2 regions of the Sporosarcina sp. FSL K6-2383 genome follow, and region 1 is predicted to be linked to the other one. Evidence: riboswitches for the same ligand, from Rfam matches in the RefSeq annotation. Region 1 holds a riboswitch; the other holds the start of a gene.
What was found. A riboswitch is a leader RNA that binds a small molecule or an ion and turns the genes downstream of it on or off. The one in region 1 is predicted to bind S-adenosylmethionine.

Region 1 (5,192 bases):
GCCTCCAGGTACTTTACCTACTGCGGCAAGTTCTTTTGTACGTGGTAAAACAGGTACTTGGTTGGCATGTATATGAATGCCAACGTTACTTGCTTTGGCCATTTCAGATGTATGTCCTAATAATCCGAAGCCTGTTACATCAGTGGCAGCATGGACATCATATGTAGCCATTGCTTCTGCAGCTGTTTTATTAAGTGTAGTCATCACTTTTGTCACTTCAACCACTTCATCTTCAGTCAATAATCCATTTTTCAATGAAGTCGTGTAAATACCAACACCAATCGGTTTTGTTAATAACAGCTTATCGCCAGGCTTAGCTCCGGCATTGGTCCGTACTTTATCGGGGTGAACGACTCCTGTAACCGCCAGTCCGAATTTCGGTTCCTGATCGTCGATGGAATGTCCGCCGACCAGTGTAACGCCAGCTTCTTTTAATTTATCACCCGCGCCGCGTAAAATGGCTGCAAGGATGTTTTTATCTAAAGTGGCAATCGGGAAAGCTACAATATTGAGTGCTGTAATTGGTTTACCACCCATCGCATAGACATCGCTAATCGCATTGGTCGCCGCAATTTGCCCGAAATCATAAGGATCATCAACAATCGGTGTGAAAAAGTCGAGCGTTTGCACCATTGCAATGTCGTCCGTTAGTTTATAAACACCTGCATCATCACTTGTATCAAGACCAACGAGTAAATTAGGATCAGGTGTTGCAGGAGGAAGACTACGCAATACTTGCGCTAAATCAGCAGGTCCAATTTTACAGCCGCAGCCGCCTTTTGTTGTGAGTGAAGTCAATTTTACTGGAATCGTATTGTCCATCGTGCATCCACCTTTCGATTGTAAACCTGTTATTAATCTTAACACAATGATGGGAAATGCTTATTATTCATCACTTCCCAAAAAGGTATTGCTAATTTTCACTAAATAGCGTATGGTTATCAATAACAGAAATTTAACTTAATAATAGTTTTTCTTATCTAGAGAGGTATAGGGACTGGCCCATTGACACCTCAGCAACCGCCATAATTGGTACGGTGCTAATTCCAGCAAGTCGAGAAATCGGCTTGATAGATGAGGAAAAGACTTAGTCAAATGTAGAGTCTTCTTCCTTTATTCAATTAAAGGAAGAGGCTTTTTTGTTTCTATATTAATTTTTAAAACAGGATAAATAAAAGGTGAAAATAGAGAGGGGATAGACAGTTGGCAAATTTACTTGAGACGATGAAAGAGCGTATTTTGATTGGTGATGGTGCGATGGGAACATTGCTGTATACAAATGGGGTAGACCGTTGTTTTGAGGAGCTAAATTTGACACATCCTGAGCAAGTGTTAAATATTCATCAAGCTTATATTCAGGCAGGGGCTGATGTGATTCAAACGAATACATACGGCGCCAACTACATAAAATTAGCACGTTATGGACTAGAGGATAATGTCGAAGAAATCAATAGGGCAGCCGTTGCTATTGCTAAAAAAGCGGCCGGGAAAAATACGTTTATTCTCGGGACGATTGGTGGCATTCATGGCTCCAAAACACTGATTGGTACAAAAGAAGAAATCGAGCAAAGCTTTAAGCAACAACTACAATGCCTGCTTGCTGAAGGTGTGGATGGCATTTTATTAGAAACCTATTATGATTTTGATGAATTAACAGCAGTGCTCAAAATTGCACGGGAAGCGACGGATATTCCAATTATTACGAATGTCTCGATGCATGAAGCAGGAGTGCTACAAAATGGCTTGGCGCTGGCAGATGCTTTGCAGCAGTTGGAAGTGATAGGTGCGGATGTTGTGGGAGTTAATTGTGGATTAGGGCCTTACCATATGTTAAAAGCTTTAGAGGAAGTCCCATTGCCGAAACATGCCTTATTGGCTGTGTACCCGAATGCTAGCTTCCCGAGCTATACGGATGGCAAATTAACGTATGAAAATGAACCCGATTATTTTGGTAAACTGGCGCTTAATTTCCGTAAGGAGGGTGTTGGTTTACTAGGAGGATGTTGTGGTACTACGCCGGCGCATATTCGCGCACTGGTAGAAGGGCTAACGAATCGGGTACATGTGCAAGATAAGCAAGTGAAAGAGCATTCAGCTCCGGTGAGTGCTACAGAATCGAAGGATTTGGATAAACCGACCTTGCTTGAAACAGTGAAAAAGCGGCATTCGATTATTGTGGAATTGGATGCGCCTAAGCATCTAAACACGGCTAAGTTTTTTGAAGGGGCACAGGCTTTGCATGATGCAGGTGTGGATGCTATTACATTGGCTGATAACTCCCTGGCATCCCCAAGAATTTGTAATGCATCAATGGGATCATTAGTGAAGCAAAATATTGGTGCAACGCCTCTTGTCCATGTGACCTGTCGAGATCGTAACCTCATCGGCTTGCAATCGCATCTTATGGGACTGCACACAATGGGCATTACTGAATTATTGGCAATCACAGGAGATCCAACGAAAATTGGTGATTTTCCTGGTGCGACATCTGTTTTCGATGTGACATCTTTTGAATTGATTCAACTCATTAAGCAATTTAATGAAGGAATCTCATGGTCAGGTAAGTCGTTACAACAAAAAACATCGTTTACAGTGGCGGCAGCCTTTAACCCAAATGTGCGTCATATCGAGCGAGCTGTACAACGAATGGAGAAAAAAATAGATGCTGGGGCTGATTACTTTATCACGCAGCCAATCTATAGCCCAGAAAAAATTATTGAATTGTATGAAGCGACAAAGCATATTCAAGCGCCGATTTATATTGGTATTATGCCATTGACGTCGTCACAAAATGCAGAGTTTCTTCACAATGAAGTGCCAGGTATTAAGCTAACAGATGAAGTCCGTGCAAGAATGGGACTATTTGCGGGAGACCGTGAACAGTCTACGCGAGAAGGTATTGCAGTGGCGAAGGAATTGATTGACGTGGCTTTGGAGCATTTCCATGGGATCTATTTAATTACGCCGTTTATGCGTTACGATATGACTGTCGATTTGACAGAGTACATTAATGAAAAAGTAGATGCAGGTGCGACGAATAAGGTCATGAGAACAGCGAGTATTGTACATTAAAATGAAAAGGTATCTTCCTTGTTCGTTGTGTGAACTGGAAGATACCTTTTTAATGCAATATATATTATACTGTCTTCTGTTCAATTGAAAAGCTGCCCGAATATCGGTATTAGCTTTGTTTATTCAGCTAAAATATGCTGTGATACAATCTCTAAAGACTTCTCATTAATAATTGGAAAGTCTCTTAATGTCCAATAGGGTACGATGAAAATATGGTTATTTTTGACGGCTTTAAGGTTTTTCCAAAGTGAACTGTCCATCATTTCCTCGAAATTTTTCTCTGCATCGGAATCTCCACCTATGACTGGAAACCCAACTTGAACAAAGATATAGTCAGCATCAAAATCTGGTAAAGTCTCGATGGAAATAGGTTCAGCCTTGCCGATGGCTTCTACGCTTTCACTAGCTTGAAGCCCCAAATCACCATAAAGAATTCCACCTAGTTGTTGTTTTGTTCCATAAACACGATATTCTTTAGGCAAAATACGAAGGACAACAGCCGTTTTACCAGAGTCGATGAGGGGAGCAATCTTGCTTTTAGCATCGGCAACTTTATCTTCGTATTGCTTCAGCCAGTTATCTGCCTCTTGTGTTTTACCAAGTACTTCTGCAAATAGGCGAAAATCATCACGCCAATTGGCGCTTTCCTCTAAAATGATTGTAGGTGCAATTTTATTCAAAGAGTCAAATTGTTCAACATGTCCTTGTCGGGCAATGATTAGATCAGGCTCCGCTTGTAATATTGCTTCGAGATTAATATCATCCCCAAGTCCTACTACTCCGTCAAGTGGATTCCCTTCCATGTATTCCAAGTCTGTATTTCCTAAATATGTAGCCATCGCATATGGTTTTGTACCTAAAGCAATCATGGAATCAGCTAGGCGATAATCCAACACGGCAATTTTACTTGGTTCACCAATGATTGTCGTTTCTCCTTGGAGATGCTTAATGACACGCTTCGTTTGCGAATCTGAAGATGTTTCATTACTTTCAGGTTCTACGACTTGCTGATTGTCTGCATTTTTTTCATTTGAACTACATCCAACTGTGAATAATGTAACAACTGTAAGTGCTATAAACATAGTGATAAATGATTTGCAATTCATGAATAATCCTCCCGGTTACTTTTAATGGCGAAAAGTATATTTTTGTTAACTAATAATGATAATCATTCTCAATTAATTAACTTGATATAATAATAGACGATTATTAAAATTTAGTCAACACTGGATAGAAATCTTTATTAGTATCCTTTTGTATACTATGGCACTTAAAAGAACGTACTTCCTTTATTGGTTAATTTGCCCCATACTAACATATATAGAACTAGTACTATTCAACAAAGATAGAAGGAGGATTTTATAATGAGTAACGAAAACGTTGTATCAAGAGGTATTAGAAGTGTAAGAGATGTTGTTTTCCAAGAAAATTCACCGACACATAAAGTAGGATTGGTTATTGAGCCTGGGAATTGGGAGGAAGCTGATCCTTTCCTATTGATGGCAGAGGACTTTTTTGTACGTGGCACATTCGGTATGCACCCACATCGTGGCATGGAGACGGTGACGTATGTTATTGAAGGCAAGCTAGAGCATTCGGACAATAAAACCGGTGGCGGAGAGCTGCTACCAGGGGACGTCCAGTGGATGACTGCGGGACGAGGAATCATTCATACAGAAGATCCGGCTGTCGGTGATGTAGTTCGTTCCTTGCAACTATGGGTCAATCTTCCAAGTGATAAAAAAATGACGGAGCCACGCTATCAAAATATGCGTGCGCAAGATATGCCTGTTCGCGAAGAAGAGGGGGCTGCTATCCGTGTGTTTTCCGGTTCCTCAATGGGCGTAACGGCTGCTACGAAAAATCATGTACCTGTGACGATAGTGGAGTTAAACATCGATGCAGGGGTGACAGTTATGCAAGATCTACCGGGAAGTTATAACGGGTTTCTATATATCGTAGAAGGACAAGGAACGTTTGGCAAAGACAACACGGTAGGCAAAGAAGGACAAGTTCTCTGGCTTGAACGTGGAGTGGATACTGAACAGACTGAATTGACCATTCATGCGACAGAGCAATTACGCGTCGTCTTATATGCAGGACAACCGATTGGTGAAAAA
Region 2 (5,192 bases), 310 kb from region 1:
TAATGTCAGAAATATTTCGCATGTCCTCACCTCTTTCATACCGGGTGATAAGCCGTTGACTTTGACTATCTTTGACTTAATTGTACATGACGCACCGATTAATCTGCAATTGAAAAGCACTGCAACTCGTAGTATCGACATGTTTGGCTATCATTTAATCATCATACAAAAACGGAGTACACGAGAAATCTCTCTGTACTCCGTTACCTAATTATTTCATACTGTTATTCGTCAAGGCTTTCACCGGTAAGAAAAGCTCACCTGTCTCTATATACGTAATCGCCAATTGATCGCCTTCTTGAATGTAAATTGCAAGTGGCACCATTTCAGATGACACGCTAAAGTTCCGTCCATCAGCAGCCAAAAACGACACTAATGTAAAGTCACCGACACGTTCTTTGAAAACACGCACGACAGTCACCGACGTTTGCGCCTCTTCAGCGCCCGAACTACCATCGACAGTACTGCCTCCGCGTTGAAGTGCTGTTTTATACAATTTCAATGCTTCGTTCGGAGTATTTCCATACACCGAAATTTCCGGATTTGCTGCAGATACGATGAAATAATTTTGCAAAAATCCGTTTGAATCGAGCACCGGAGTCAACCAGCTGGCTTCCCCGTAGAAGTTGTACAGCACCGGCATTTCACCGGACCATTTCTTTTCGATGAATTTCTTTTCAATGATTTGAAGTGCCCCTTGCGAATCCATATAGGACTCCTCCAGATTGCCCGTATAATACGTTGCTTCACCCGTCCGACCATCCGTCAAGGCATAACCAAGCATCGAATCGACGCCTTCTTTCGGACTTGTAAAATCAGTGAAGTAAAACATATGACCATTCTCGTCAAAAATCGGACTCACATTAGCTTCGGTCCCTTCATCTGACGGCAATTTCACATCTTTTTTCCCGAATACCGAATTCCAGAATCCGTGAACATAGTTACCAAAATAACTATTTTGTAAACTAACTGCTTCAGGCGAAACAGCACCATCGATAAATGCAGGTACATCCGCAAGTGCATATTTCGCCATCTCTCCCGTCGCCGGATCAACCACTACAATCCCTTGAACATCAAAGCCGTTGCGTGCCGTAATAAAGTTCCCGTATGAGCGGATATAATAAGGCACTCCTTCATTATCAATTTCTAGCTGGACATCCCCGTAGAAAATGAGATTCGGCATTTCCATCCGCATATGACGCTCCACTTGCTTGTGGAAAAACGATGAAGGCGTATAAGTCATTTCAACCTTCACGAATTTCGGATTATCTGCCGAATCAGTCGCACTCATTGTGAAATACCCAGGTGTTGTTTTCCCAGCCCACCACTTGAAAAGACCCGAAAATTCAACAGGTGCGATGTAGACAAAATCATCGCCAACTTTTTGAATTTGTAAATTGCCTAATTCATAATAACTCGTATTCGGTACTTGACCGAACGCTTTCTTCATCTTGTTACGTGCAAACTTCGGCGGCACACTTGCCGGTGTTTTCGTTTCATCAAACGCTTTGATTTCCACCTGCTGATCCATCTCGACAGCCTTGTATTTCTGATCTGCGTTGAATAAAGGCGCGCTGAGGATATAAGCACCGAAAGCAATTGCTCCTAGTAATAAGACAATCTTAAATTTGCGGTCTTTACTCCCCGCAACAACTGCGCCCAATAAAGTGACCACGAGTAGCGGACCCCATAATGACGTCCAGTTGCGATCCATATTGGTTAGATAATAAAAGGCAAACACGAGTATTGTACTTACAACAGCAGTGCTAGCCACAGCCGCGACCTTGTTAAAAGAAACCGGCTCTTTCGTCTCCTTTTTGTTCAACACAAACGGGACAATAATTAAACTTGACACAATCCCTGTAATGATTGAGAAGATAAGTAAATTAATCATCTAAAACACTCTTTTCTATAGCAAAGATTTTTTTCACATATCTCTTATACGATTAGACTATAGAATCGTTTCACTTTTCACGAAAAAACCACCAGCAAAATTCGCTAGCGGTCTCTTTTCATTTATTCTTCTCTTCATCTTTTGGAAATAAAAAGTAAGCTAAAATTCCACTGACGGCCATTGCACCTAGCGTAATATAAATGCGAGACATAGGCGGGACCTCTTGGTGGTTCTTGTTCAACATCATAATACTAACCGTCCCGACAATCATCATGATGGGAATAATATATTTAAATGCTCTCAACTCGTTCACCTTCTGTTTGTCATATTATCTTCATCTTACCATAGACTTTCTAGCTTTCTACAAAGGATTGCTTGACGGAAGCAAATTATAACGTTATGATAATTTCAATTATTCAACTTTATCCAGCGAGGGTTTGCCTCCGGCGGATTTCACAATTTCATAATTATTCTTATCAAGAGAAGCAGAGGGAACTGGCCCTATGAAGCTTCAGCAACCTGCCTATATGGACTGGTGCTAATTCCAGAAGAATCCCCGTGGTTCTGAAGATGAGAAGGGACAACTACGTAAACTCGTAAAGCCTTCTTTATTTGAAGGCTTTTTTTATTTTCTTAAAAGCTACAAAATAATTGATGTAAAGAGAGAGTGATGAGCTATGCCGAGACACCCTATTGAAGAACAACTACAGAAAAGAATACTTATTATGGATGGCGCAATGGGAACCATGCTACAAAATGCCAACCTTTCTGCCGAGGATTTCGGTGGTGAAGAATACGATGGCTGTAATGAGTATTTAAATATCGTAAAGCCCGATGTCCTAAATCGCATTCACCGCGAATATTTGGAGGCTGGCGCAGATATCATCTCCACAAACACATTTGGCGGAACACCCATTGTTCTCGATGACTATGATTTGGGTGAACGAGCACATGATATTAACTTCCATGCTGCGCAAATAGCTAAAAAGTGTGCGGAAGACTTTTCTACACCTGAATGGCCGCGTTTCGTTGCAGGTGCAATGGGCCCAACGACCAAAACATTATCCGTTACAGGCGGAGCTACATTTGATGGCCTGACACAGGACTTTTATATACAAGCAAAAGCATTGATCGAAGGCGGCTGTGATTTGCTATTGATGGAAACGAGCCAGGATATGTTGAATGTCAAAGCCGGCACATTAGGGATCAAGCGTGCATTTGAGGAAACAGGACTAGAATTACCTGTTATGATTTCTGGAACAATTGAGCCAATGGGAACAACATTAGCTGGTCAAAGCATTGAATCATTTTATATTTCAATCGAGCATATAAAACCACTATCTGTTGGCCTGAACTGTGCAACAGGTCCGGAGTTCATGACAGACCACCTTCGCTCACTATCAGACCTAGCCACAAGTTATGTCAGTTGTTACCCAAATGCTGGGCTTCCAGACGAGGAAGGTCATTACCATGAATCACCTGAGTCTCTCTCTAAAAAACTACAAGGCTTTGCTGATAAAGGTTGGTTAAATATCGTAGGGGGCTGTTGCGGAACAACACCTGAGCATATCCGTGCGATTCGTGAAGTAGTCGCTGATAAAAAGCCGCGCCAAGGTCCCGAAACGATTCACGGTCATGTCGTATCGGGTATTGAACCAATACTGTATGACGACTCTATGCGTCCGCTATTAATTGGCGAACGAACAAATGTTATCGGGTCTCGGAAATTCAAACAGCTAATCGTTGACGGCAAATTTGAAGAAGCATCCGAAATTGCGCGTGCACAAGTAAAAGGTGGCGCACACGTCATTGATATTTGTCTAGCTAATCCAGATCGTGACGAGTTAGAGGATGTCACAAAATTCATGAAGGAAGTTGTCAAAAAAGTGAAAGTGCCTCTCGTCATTGATTCCACAGACGAGAAGGTTATTGAAGAAGCATTAAAATATTCACAAGGGAAAGTCATCATTAACTCCATCAACTTGGAGGATGGCGAAGACCGCTACGATGCTGTAATGCCACTTGTCAAAAAGTTTGGTGCAGCTGTCGTTGTTGGGACAATCGACGAACCTGGAATGGCGGTTACGCGTGAACGGAAACTCGAAGTTGCAGAGCGTTCTTATGATCTTCTTGTCAATAAATGGGGACTATCGCCAGAAGATATCATTTTCGATCCACTTGTTTTCCCAGTCGGTACAGGAGACGAGCAATACATCGGGTCTGCCGTAGAAACGATTGAAGGTATTCGTCTCATTAAAGAAAAGTTACCACGCGCCTTGACGATTCTCGGTGTCAGTAACGTGTCATTCGGTCTGCCCCCTGTCGGCCGTGAAGTATTGAATGCTGTGTATTTATATCACTGTACGCAAGCAGGTCTCGACTATGCAATTGTCAATACGGAGAAACTAGAACGCTATGCTTCTATTCCGGAAGCCGAAATTAAAATGGCCAATGATTTACTATTCAACACAACAGATGAAACGCTTGCCGAATTTACTAATTTCTATCGTGGCAAGAAAAAAGAGAAAACAGAAGATGATATTCCAAAAACCGTTCCAGAACGCCTAAGCTATTATATCGTCGAAGGAACAAAAGAGGGCTTAATTCCTGACTTGGAAGCCGCCCTCGAGATGTATGATGCACCCCTTGACATCATTAATGGACCATTGATGGCTGGTATGGCTGAAGTGGGACATTTATTCAATACGAACAAACTAATTGTTGCAGAAGTACTTCAAAGTGCTGGTGTGATGAAAGCATCCGTGGCGTTCCTCGAGCAGTTCATGGATAAAGCCGAGGGTGACACAGGTAAAGGGAAAATTGTTTTAGCGACTGTTAAAGGTGATGTCCATGATATCGGGAAAAACTTAGTAGAAATCATCCTAAGCAACAACGGCTTCACAGTCGTTGATATTGGTATTAAGGTGACACCTTCAACACTGATTGACGTCATTCGAAAAGAAAAGCCTGATATTATCGGCTTGTCTGGATTACTCGTCAAATCTGCCCAACAAATGGTGCTCACCGCCCAAGACTTTAAAGCGGCGGGCATTGATTTACCGATTATGGTTGGTGGGGCTGCACTGACCCGCCGATTTACCGATACAAAAATTGCCGCAGAATACGATGGACCTGTGCTGTATGCCAAAGATGCGATGTTCGGACTCGAACTTGCCAATCGACTTCAGAATAAAGAAGAAAAAGCAGCTTTGCTCATTGAATTGGATGAACAACGTACAAAACGTGCGGAAAACGATGCCATTAAAGCAGCGAAGCTAGCAGATGCTCCAGAAGTAAT

Region 2: another riboswitch for S-adenosylmethionine. It lies ahead of metH (methionine synthase); the one in region 1 lies ahead of MKZ10_RS18175 (bifunctional homocysteine S-methyltransferase/methylenetetrahydrofolate reductase).

Annotation. Positions count from the first base shown of each region.
Region 1 is NZ_CP152017.1:3,598,050-3,603,241, reverse strand. Features, by position in the region: gene selD (selenide, water dikinase SelD) at 1-822, opposite strand, end outside; SAM riboswitch class I at 974-1,081, shown strand; gene MKZ10_RS18175 (bifunctional homocysteine S-methyltransferase/methylenetetrahydrofolate reductase) at 1,204-3,072, shown strand; gene MKZ10_RS18170 (iron-siderophore ABC transporter substrate-binding protein) at 3,192-4,178, opposite strand; gene MKZ10_RS18165 (pirin family protein) at 4,437-5,192, shown strand, end outside.
Region 2 is NZ_CP152017.1:242,058-247,249, forward strand. Features, by position in the region: gene MKZ10_RS01385 (CtsR family transcriptional regulator) at 1-22, opposite strand, end outside; gene MKZ10_RS01390 (hypothetical protein) at 212-1,894, opposite strand; gene MKZ10_RS01395 (histidine kinase) at 2,013-2,198, opposite strand; SAM riboswitch class I at 2,365-2,471, shown strand; gene metH (methionine synthase) at 2,572-5,192, shown strand, end outside.